Regions from separate parts of the Cytobacillus sp. BC1816 genome, predicted to be linked through region 1. Evidence: predicted binding sites of a transcription regulator. Region 1 holds the regulator's gene; the other holds the start of a gene.
The links. The regulator Rex, encoded in region 1, represses fermentation and respiration genes when NADH is low (regulators of the CRP and FNR family bind a similar motif). The targets are predictions, from matches to a motif close to TTGTGAAATATTTCACAA.

Region 1 (5,764 bases):
CTGGCCAGCTGCTTTCTGCGGCTTTGTGCCCTTTTGGTTGTGGAAGCACGTGCAAGGTTTCTCTGGATAAAATCCTGCAGTTTAGCGATCTCTTCCTGCTGTTTCTCGAATTGCTTCATTTCTCTTTCGAAGTTAGCCGCTTTTTGATCCAGATATGAACTGTAGTTTCCCGGATACTTTCTTATTTGGTTGCGGGAAATCTCGTAAACCTGAGAAACGACCTTATCAAGGAAATATCGGTCATGGGATACGATTAGAATGGCGCCATTGTATCCCTGCAGGTATTGTTCAAGCCATGATAATGTTTCAATATCCAGGTGGTTGGTAGGCTCGTCCAGTATTAAGATATCAGGCTTTGTCAGCAGAAGTTTACCAAGGGCCATTCTAGTACGCTGGCCGCCGCTCAATGATGAAATTTTAGTGTCATAGCCCAATGAACTGAAGTTGAGTCCATGGAGAATGGAACGGATATCTGCCTCATATTGATAGCCGCCATTTTCTTTGAAATCAACCTGAAGCTTGTCGTATTCTTTTAAGATGCGTTCATAGGCATCAGAATTATTTAGGACATCAGGGTCCGCCATTTGTCCTTCAAGGCTGCGAAGCTGTTTTTCCTGCTGCTGCAGATGACTAAAAACAGTCAGCATTTCATCCCAAATGGATAACTCTGATTCCAGTCCGGTATTTTGTGCAAGATAGCCAATTGTTACTTCCTTTGGCTTTATAATCTCACCGGAGTCATATGTCATTTGTCCGGCAATGATTTTTAAAAGGGTGGATTTTCCTGCACCATTGCGCCCTACTAGAGCAATCCTGTCCCTGGTTTGTACTTCAAGCTTTATATTGGTTAAAATGGGATCAGCGCCAAAATTTTTTGCCAGCTGATTGACTTGTAATAGTATCATGTTCTTTCACCTCGGGTATAGAGTAAGTGTAACTCATTCATATATGTTCGGCAATAAAGGAGACAGGACTATAAGCCCTTCTGAAGGGCATTAAATCAAGACAAAAGGCAAATAAATATGTGAAGAACAATACAAAGCACATACAAAGTAACAGAAAAATAGTGTATGATTTTGAAGAGAGGTGTTTTGAATGGCGGATTTTACTCATTTTAATCAAGAGGGCAGGGCAAAAATGGTGGATGTCAGCGATAAACCTGAGACGGCAAGGACAGCCATTGCTCAATCAAGTATTACTCTTAATCAGGAGATATATGAGAAAATAACATCCAACTCCATGAAAAAAGGGGATGTACTCGCTGTTGCACAGACTGCAGGCATTATGGCGAGCAAGAAAACATGGGACATTATTCCGATGTGCCATCCGCTGCCGCTTAAGGGCGTGGACATTTCATTTTCATGGAAGGCGGAAGAGGAAGAGTATGTCCTGATCATTACTGCTTCTGTAAAAACGAAGGGAAATACGGGTGTGGAAATGGAAGCGTTAACAGCCGCTTCTGTCTGTGCGTTGACCGTATATGACATGTGCAAGGCTGTCGATAAAGGAATGGTGATTGGGCCAACCTTTTTAATAGAGAAAACAGGCGGGAAAAACGGAGATTTTAAAAGAAATTAATTCATCATAAGAAATGGGGATGGACGAATGGCCAATGAACCAATTAAGATACCGCAGGCAACAGCTAAACGGCTGCCTTTATACTACCGCTTTCTAAAAAACCTTCACTCATCAGGCAAACAAAGAGTCTCTTCAGCAGAATTGAGTGAGGCGGTAAAGGTAGATTCTGCTACAATCCGCCGCGACTTTTCGTACTTTGGTGCGTTAGGGAAAAAAGGATATGGATATAATGTGAATTACCTGCTGAGCTTCTTTCGGAAGACTCTTGACCAGGATGAACTGACTAAAGTAGCTTTGGTCGGGGTAGGGAATTTAGGAACAGCCTTTCTTAACTATAATTTTCTTAAAAATAATAATACCAAAATAGAAGTAGCCTTTGATGTTGATGAGAGTAAGGTTGGCACGAGTATCGGTGATGTGCCGGTTCATCATATGGATGACCTTGAAGAAGTTATTATAAATAATAATATTCAGGTGGCGATTTTAACAGTGCCGGCACCGCCTGCCCAGGCTATTACCGATCGGATGGTGAATGCGAAAATAAAAGGAATCCTTAATTTTACACCTGCGAGGCTTACTGTGCCAGCCTCGATTCGGATTCACCATATCGATCTGGCAGTAGAATTGCAGTCACTGGTTTATTTTCTGAAAAACTATCCCGAACAACTGTAAAAAATGAGCCTTTTGCGGGCTCATTTTTTCACTTTATTTTTCATTTTAAAATGCATGCCAACCATCCGCAGACCGGTGCCTAAATCGAATGTGGCAATTATGATCAGAAAATAAGTAAAGAATCCCCAGGTTTCTTCACGCTGAATATTCTGTATGGCTATAAAAGTGAAAAGGCATCCGAGAAGGATGTAAATAAAGCCTGAAAACAAAGGTGTGCTTCTCATCAAAATCCCCCAATAAGTTTAAAACTCTGCACAGCATTTCACTATGCTAGAAAAAGCTGATAAAGCTCTGCATTTTTTCCATTTCTTCTAACCATTTTTGCATATTATCCTGATTCAGCTGGATAACCGCAACAAAGGTGTTCATCGCCACATGGGCAAAAATCGGGACAATAATCCGCTTCGTCTTGACATATAAGAAAGCAAATGTGAACCCCATTGCCGAGTACAGCAGTACATGTTCAGGCTCAAAATGGGCAAGTGCAAAGATGACTGAGCTGATCAGGGCCGATAGGAAGAAGTTGAAGCGCTTATGGAGTGAACCGAAAATAATTTTTCTAAAGACAATCTCCTCAAGTATTGGCCCGATAACCGAGCTGATTAAAATTACGATTGGCGATGCTTCAATAATCCGGATAATCTGCTGTGTATTCTCAGACCCCATTTCAATGCCAATCATATTTTCAATGCTGGCAGCAGTAGCTTGAGCGATCAGGGCCAAAAATATACCCCCAATTGCCCAGCCCGCTGAGTTTGCTGCGGAAGATGCATCCCTATCCAGGCCTCTTTTCATCTCTTTTCTTAATAATAGAAGCGTAATGATCAGTGTAACCGTAAAACTGATGACAAGCCAGTAGGCTACAGCCATGATCTGCATGTTTTCGGGATTCTGTCCGAGGGCATCTGCAATAAATAACACAAGCGGAACGCCAAACAAACTGGACAGCTGCATGGCAATATAAGCTATTAATATAAACCAATATTCCTTCTTCAAAATGTTATACTCCTTAATCTGAGTGTTGGAAAACAAGTCCTAAAGCCATTGTACTCTTAATAAGGAGCGGGTTTCAAATATCAGTATCAAAGCAGGAGAATACCATGGTTAAAGAGAAGAGTTCCAAAGCATACTTAAGAGGTTGTCTGTGTCGAAAAATAGCGTGTATGGGCGAATGAAATTTTTTCTAAAAAATTTAAGCTTCACCCTTGCAAATAGAAATGAGATTCATTAATATAATAATTGTGTTAGCACTCATACAGAGAGAGTGCTAATAAATAAAAATATTTACATATTATTTGAGGAGGTTGTTTCACTTGTTAAAGCCACTAGGTGATCGAATCATTATCGAGCTTGTTGAAACTGAAGAAAAAACTGCAAGCGGCATCGTACTGCCGGACACTGCTAAAGAGAAGCCTCAAGAAGGTAAAGTTGTAGCTGTGGGAACTGGCCGCGTTCTTGAAAATGGTGAGCGTGTTGCCCTTGAAGTTGCTGACGGCGACCGTATCATCTTCTCAAAATATGCCGGTACTGAAGTAAAGTACGAAGGCAAAGAATATTTAATTTTACGCGAAAATGACATTCTTGCTGTAATTGGCTAATCGCCGATCAGACGAAGATTATTAAAAGATAAAGCTAAAATTTTTGAGGAGGTTTTTATCAATGGCTAAAGAGATTAAATTTAGTGAAGAAGCTCGCCGCGCGATGCTTCGCGGTGTGGATTCCCTTGCAAATGCGGTAAAAGTAACTCTTGGACCTAAAGGACGCAACGTGGTTCTTGAGAAGAAGTTCGGTTCTCCGCTTATCACTAATGATGGTGTGACAATTGCGAAAGAAATCGAACTTGAAGATGCTTTCGAAAACATGGGTGCAAAGCTTGTTGCTGAAGTTGCAAGCAAAACAAATGATGTTGCCGGTGACGGTACAACAACTGCAACTGTTCTTGCTCAGGCAATGATCCGTGAAGGTCTTAAGAACGTTACTGCAGGCGCTAACCCAATGGGCATCCGCAAAGGTATTGAAAAAGCGGTTGTTACGGCTGTTGAAGAATTAAAAACTATTTCAAAGCCTATTGAAAACAAGGAATCTATCGCTCAAGTTGCTGCGATCTCAGCTGCTGACAATGAAGTTGGCCAGCTAATCGCTGAAGCTATGGAGCGCGTTGGCAACGATGGTGTTATCACAATTGAGGAATCTAAAGGATTCACTACTGAGCTTGATGTGGTAGAAGGTATGCAATTCGACCGCGGATATGCTTCTCCATACATGGTAACAGATTCTGATAAGATGGAAGCGGTTCTTGAAAACCCTTATATCTTAATCACTGATAAGAAGATCACAAGCATCCAGGAAATCCTTCCTGTCCTTGAGCAGGTGGTACAGCAAGGCAAGCCGCTATTGCTTGTAGCTGAGGATGTTGAAGGTGAAGCTTTGGCTACATTGGTAGTTAACAAGCTTCGCGGAACTTTCAATGCAGTTGCTGTTAAAGCTCCTGGCTTCGGTGACCGTCGTAAGGCTATGTTAGAAGACATCGCGATTCTAACTGGCGGCGAGGTAATTACAGAAGAGCTTGGCCGTGACCTTAAGTCTGCTACAATCGACTCTTTAGGACGCGCTACTAAAGTAGTTGTTACAAAAGAAAACACTACAATCGTTGAGGGTGCTGGAGACAGCGCGCAAATCGGCGGTCGTGTTAACCAAATTCGCACGCAAATGGAAGAAACAACTTCTGAATTTGACCGCGAAAAATTACAAGAGCGCCTGGCTAAACTTGCTGGCGGAGTTGCAGTTGTTAAAGTTGGTGCTGCTACTGAAACTGAACTAAAAGAGCGTAAGCTTCGCATCGAAGACGCCCTTAACTCTACACGTGCTGCTGTAGAAGAAGGCATCGTTTCCGGTGGTGGTGTTGCCCTACTAAACGTATACAATAAAGTGGCTGCTATCCAGGCTGAAGGCGATGAAGCAACTGGTGTTAACATCGTATTGCGTGCGATGGAAGAGCCAGTCCGCACAATCGCTCACAATGCCGGACTAGAAGGTTCTATCATTGTTGACCGCTTAAAGCGCGAAGCAGTTGGAACTGGCTTCAACGCTGCTACTGGCGAATGGGTAAACATGATCGAAGCAGGTATTGTTGACCCAACTAAAGTAACTCGTTCAGCTCTTCAAAACGCTGGATCAGTTGCGGCTATGTTCTTAACAACTGAAGCAGTTGTTGCTGACAAGCCAGAAGAAAACGCTGCTCCTGCAATGCCTGATATGGGCGGCATGGGCGGAATGGGCGGCATGATGTAATCTGCCCCCCAACCCTTGGGATTTGTTGGTAAGGTGAGAGTAATATTATAACATTTGCTAACAAAATGGAGGCTTCCCAGTAATTCTCGAATTACTGGGAAGTTTTTTTATATTTACCTAGACACCAACCAACATAAAATTAAAAAATTTTGGGACAATGAACCTGCATGTCCCCTATTAGATCCTTTATGATAACTTGAAATTAGATTGACATTAAGATGAT
Region 2 (5,764 bases), 500 kb from region 1:
AGGTATCTGAATATATACCTGAGTTTGCTCAGAATGGAAAAGAAGATATTACAGTGGCCGACTTGCTGACACACACCTCAGGATTGACTCCTTGGAAACCGACATACCTATATGCTGACAATTCGGAAGAGGTACTGAGTTATATAAATCAGCTGCACCTTGAATATCCGACAGGCACCGACAGAAGATATAGCGATTTTAGCTTTATGATGCTCGGTTTTTTAATTGAAGAGATAAGTGGACAAAAATTGGATAAATACTTAGAGGAAAATATTTATAAACCCTTAAACATGCATGATACGATGTTTACTCCACCTGAACACCTCAAGAAAAAAATTGCGGCTACTTCCTGGGGAAATCCTTATGAGTATAAAATGATTGATGACCCTAATTTCGGGTACTATGTAGAAGAAAGCCCAGATATGTTTAAATACTGGAGAAATTACACCTTAATTGGAGAAGTTAATGATGGAAATAGCTTTTATGGCAATAAAGGTATTGCAGGCCATGCCGGTTTATTTTCGACAGCAAGGGACCTTGCCGTATTGGGCCAGACCATGTTAAATGGCGGAACATATGGAAAAACCAAAATGTATGATAAAGAAGTGATTGATATCTTTACCTCTCCTCAGCGCTTTGGCCAGGGATATGGCTGGGAGCTGGATAAAAGCTGGTATATGGGAGATCACTATTCTGACATAGCCTTTGGCCATACAGGTTTTACTGGAACCCAGGTTATTATAGATCCAAAGGAAAACCTTCAGGTTATCCTGCTGACGAACAAACAAAACAATGGCCCTTTACCAAGCGGATCATACCGCAGCACTGGCGCTCTTTCTAAAGAAGTAGCTAATATTGTTTATGAATCCTTGAACTAGCCGTTTATTTTATATCGATTTACGCATACAAGGTACCTATTCAGCCCACCCTAAAACAAAAAGAGGGTGGGTTTTCATATGAAAAAATTCTTGCTGGTCATAACAGTCATATCCTTGTTTTGGAGTCAAAGTCCTGTTTCGGCCCGGACACTTTCACACCCTCCTATTCCGGAAGAGACACCTGGTATAGAAAAAGTGGCTATCGTAGTACTGAAAGATGCGAGGAATGAACAGAGGATTAAGAAAATGATAGATCAAAATCCTGATCTGCAAATTAGGCATACATTCAATCAGGCGTTTAATGGCTTTTCAGTTATAGGAAAGCAATCTGCATTGCAAAGCCTGCAAAAGATAGAGTCAGTATCTTCTGTTTCACCGGTTAATACCTATCATGTACATTCCGATGACAATATCAAGCTGATTGGCGGCATTAAGGCCAGAGGCTATTATGACAGAGATAATCAGCGCCTCACAGGCAAGGGTGTGAAAGTAGGCGTAATCGATACCGGCATTGATTATAATCATCCCGACTTGCGAAGGAGCTATGGCGGCGGACATGATCTGGTGGATAATGATAAGGATCCAATGGAAACAAAGGCTGCCAGGGGACAAGGCACGCTGCACGGCACTCACGTCGCCGGAATCATCGCGGCAAATGGCAGGATTCAAGGGGTCGCACCAGAAGCAACCATTATCGCCTACAGGGCTCTTGGACCAGGAGGAAGCGGAACAACAGAACAGGTGATAGCGGCCATCGAACAGGCGATAAAGGATAAAGTTGATGTGTTAAACCTTTCCTTGGGAAATAACGTAAACGGACCTGACCTCCCAATAAGCATGGCCCTGAATAAAGCAGTTGAAAAGGGAATAACGGCTGTCACTTCATCGGGCAATTCCGGGCCGAATATTTGGACAGTCGGATCACCGGGCACAGCGTCGAAGGCTATTTCTGTAGGAGCCTCTACACCAACGATGAAGGTGCCTTTTTTGAACATAGGCGGGCGGGAAATTCGTCTTGATTTGCTGCAGGGTTCAAAGGATTGGGAGTTTGACCGATCCTATGAACTGATCGATGGAGGACTAGGTCATCCTGAAGAATTGAAGAATGCCGAAGGGAAAATGGTATTAGTGGAAAGAGGTGAGCTAACGTTTACTGATAAGGCAGTCCATGCAATGGAAGCAGGAGCAGAGGGAATCATTATTTTTAATAATACGCAAGGCAGGTTTTTTGGCAATCTGGACAGTGGTGTTCCAATTCCGGCAGCGGCGTTATCAAAGGAAGAAGGAGAGGAGCTCAAGAGAGATATTAATGAAGGAAGACACCTTGCCCGGACAAATATAATAGAAGAAAGGGACATCCTGGCTGACTTCAGTTCCCGCGGTCCGGTTACATCTACATGGGAAATCAAACCGGATATTGTGGCACCCGGAGTCGCCATAAATAGTACCATTCCTGGCGGTTACCTCCCGCTGCAGGGGACAAGCATGGCCGCTCCGCATGTCGCAGGGGCCTGTGCCATCTTGAAACAGGCTCATCCCGAATGGGGGCCTGAACAGATTAAGGCTGCACTTATGAATACCGCTAAGCTTCTAAGGAATACAGATGGAGAAACATATAGAACTTATGAGCAGGGAGCAGGCAGAATTCAGCTTGATAAAGCGCTGAGAGCAGAAACACTTGTCCTCCCGGCATCTCTGCAGTTTGGGAAATTTCAGATCGCGGACAGGCTGCATGAACACAGCAGTTTTATTACAATTGAAAATATAAGTGAGAAAACGCAGACCTATTCCTTTTCTGCACCATATAAGGAACAGGGCATCAATTGGGAAATACCTATGGCGTTTCAACTAAACCCCGGTGATAAGAAAAAGGTGGAAATCAAAATGTCGGCAGATCCTACTCTTTTAAAGAAAAAAATCCATGATGGGTACCTGCTGATGAAGGCTGGTGCCGAAAGCATTAGAATTCCCTATCTTTATGTGCTTGAAGAGCCGGATTATCCAAGGGTGATGGGGTTCGGACTGGGCAAGGGAGATAAGCCGGGCACTTACCGCTATGAAGTGTATCTCCCTGGCGGTGCAGAAGAGTTCGGAATTGCCATGTTTGATTCGGAAAGCCTCCGCTTCATGGGGTTTCTGGATTGGAAAAGAAATGCAGGCAAGGGACAGCTGCTGCAGGAAATTCCTGCAGATAAGCTTCCTGGGCCTGGGCTGTACCTTGCAAAGGTATTTGCCAAAAAAGCAGGCAAGGAAGATTGGATTGAAACCTATCTCTTTGTGAGGCCGGATGGGCAGCTTGGGGACCCGGATCCTTCAGCAAACAAGCGGACCACTCAAAGTAAATGATCATGCCAAAATAAAGCGTTTTCAGGAGCGATGCAGAAATTCGCTCCTTTTTCAATAGATATCCGAAAATTAAATGTGATAAATATGTGAACATACCATATTTTTACCTTTTTGTTTGTGAACTTTTTCACTCCAAACGCATTGACATTGACAAAGCCCTATTGTATGCTTACAAAGGGTAAAAGATGATAGGGTTTTCAAAATATTTGTGCAGACATATTTCCCACTTCTGCATGATGTTAATGTGATTAATTATGGCCTCAAAACCCACTTACCATTCTCTTGAGGGAGGATGCGTTTTTATGCGTCAAAAAGACCGCAACCCATTTAAGGCGATGGCCTTAATGTCCGCCATTCTTTCTCAGTTAGTAGGTTCCACGCTCATTGGCATTTTCGCCGGAAGGTGGCTTGACAGCAAGGCAGGAACAGAGCCGTTATTCCTATTGGTCGGCTTGTTCATTGGACTGGGCGCCGGGATTTACGCCATGCTTCGCTTAATCCAACATTTCTTCACAGGAGAATAAACATCATGCCGGAAATCAAAGTAACTTTTCAAAGACAGCGAAAATACATATTCCTTTTGTTGTCTGCATACGTTCTCGGCTGGGGGTTTACACCTTATCAATCTATTTTTCTGGGCTTGATCTTTGGTACAAGCTTAAGCCTGTTCAATTTGTGGCTGATTTCACGAAAGGCGCTGCAGTTTGGAGAGGCAGTCGAGAGAGGCGAGAAGGTGCGTTCACTTGGAACGGTATCCAGAATGGCTACAGCAGTTTTTGCTGTGATGATCGCTCTGGAATATCCCGATAAGCTGCATCTGATCAGTGTGGTATTTGGATTAATGACATCCTATATTGTCATTATGATAGATTATTTTCTTCAATCTTTTCAATTACGTAAATAGCGGGAAGAGAGGTGAACACTATTGCATCATGAAGCTCCTATAGTGGACTTTTTAGGATTGAATTTTAACTTATCAAATGTACTGATGATTACAGTGGCAAGTGCTGTTGTTTTCATTATTGCTTTGCTTTCAACCCGTCGATTGGCCATGAAACCAACGGGGATGCAAAATTTCTTCGAATGGATTATGGATTTTGTTAAGAATATCATTAACAGCACGATGGACTGGAAGACAGGCGGAAGATTCCATATTCTTGGATTAACCCTGATCATGTATATCTTTGTTTCAAACATGCTCGGACTTCCGTTCGCAATCACTTATGATCACACTTTATGGTGGAAATCGCCGACAGCCGATCCTGTTATCACATTAACATTAGCGGCAATGGTTGTTGGGCTTTCGCATTACTATGGCGTAAAGCTTAAAGGAGTAGGAGAATACGGCCGTGATTTTATCAGGCCAATGCCTTTCTTGTTCCCATTGAAAATCATTGAAGAGTTTGCAAACACTCTGACGTTGGGACTTCGTCTTTACGGTAATATCTATGCAGGTGAAATCCTGCTGACATTGCTTGTCGGAGGACTGGCTCACGCCGGTGTAGGCGGAATGCTTGCGGCAATCCTGCCGACACTTGTATGGCAAGGATTCTCAATCTTTGTCGGATCTATCCAGGCATTCATTTTCTGTATGTTAACAATGGTTTATATGGCACACAAAGTGAGCCATGACCATTAATATATACCTGTTCATTTCATGGACAAAACATTTTAAACAAATAAATTTTCATACAATTTAAGGAGGAACTCAATAATGGGTCTTTTAGCAGCAGCAATTGCAATCGGTTTAGCAGCACTAGGTGCCGGTATCGGTAACGGTCTTATCGTATCAAAAACAGTTGAAGGTATGGCTCGCCAGCCAGAAGCTCGCGGTATGCTTCAAACTACAATGTTCATCGGGGTTGCGTTAGTAGAGGCTGTTCCGATCATTGGCGTTGTTATCGCGTTCATGGTTATCGGCGGTTAATTAATACTGTACCAATCGTTCTAAATGGCGAAGATCATTCTATGAACCTTCGCCATTCCTTTATGTTTTTTACCGTAAAACTAAATCGGAATCATGCATATGACTCCGTTTCATAAGTGGAACAACTCTTGAAGGGAGTGAATCGAGGGTGTTAACAAACAGTCTAGTTTTAGGCGCTGCAGGCGGCGGTTTTAACGGCGGGGACATTTTGTACCAGCTGATCATGTTCATCATCTTGTTGGCATTGCTGAAAAAATTCGCGTGGGGTCCTTTAATGGGCATTATGCAGCAGCGTGAAGAGCACATTGCCAGTGAAATCCAAGCGGCAGAAGAAAGCCGTACAGAAGCAAAAAAACTTTTAGAAGAGCAAAGAAATCTTTTAAAAGAAGCACGTACAGAAGCACAGGGCCTTATCGAAAATGCGAAGAAACAAGGCGACGTGCAGCGTGAGGAGATCATTGCGGCTGCCCGCACTGAGTCTGAACGCATTAAGGAATCTGCTAAGCTTGAAATCGGGCAGCAGAAAGAACAGGCGGTTGCCGCTATCCGCGAGCAGGTCGCTTCATTGTCTGTCCTAATTGCTTCCAAGGTTATTGAGAAGGAATTAAGCGCA

Region 2: ACR42H_RS25740 (AtpZ/AtpI family protein) is a predicted target of Rex. The motif match lies at 3,340-3,357, and genes of this name have one in related genera.

The regions. Positions count from the first base shown of each region.
Region 1 is NZ_CP195611.1:279,596-285,359, forward strand. It holds gene ACR42H_RS01565 (ABC-F family ATP-binding cassette domain-containing protein) at 1-905, opposite strand, end outside; gene moaC (cyclic pyranopterin monophosphate synthase MoaC) at 1,096-1,578, shown strand; gene ACR42H_RS01575 (redox-sensing transcriptional repressor Rex) at 1,606-2,250, shown strand; gene ACR42H_RS01580 (YdiK family protein) at 2,271-2,474, opposite strand; gene ACR42H_RS01585 (CPBP family intramembrane glutamic endopeptidase) at 2,521-3,246, opposite strand; gene groES (co-chaperone GroES) at 3,564-3,848, shown strand; gene groL (chaperonin GroEL) at 3,910-5,541, shown strand.
Region 2 is NZ_CP195611.1:5,122,045-5,127,808, reverse strand. It holds gene ACR42H_RS25750 (serine hydrolase) at 1-878, shown strand, start outside; gene ACR42H_RS25745 (S8 family serine peptidase) at 957-3,224, shown strand; gene ACR42H_RS25740 (AtpZ/AtpI family protein) at 3,527-3,748, shown strand; gene ACR42H_RS25735 (ATP synthase subunit I) at 3,754-4,128, shown strand; gene atpB (F0F1 ATP synthase subunit A) at 4,150-4,863, shown strand; gene atpE (F0F1 ATP synthase subunit C) at 4,939-5,151, shown strand; gene ACR42H_RS25720 (F0F1 ATP synthase subunit B) at 5,300-5,764, shown strand, end outside.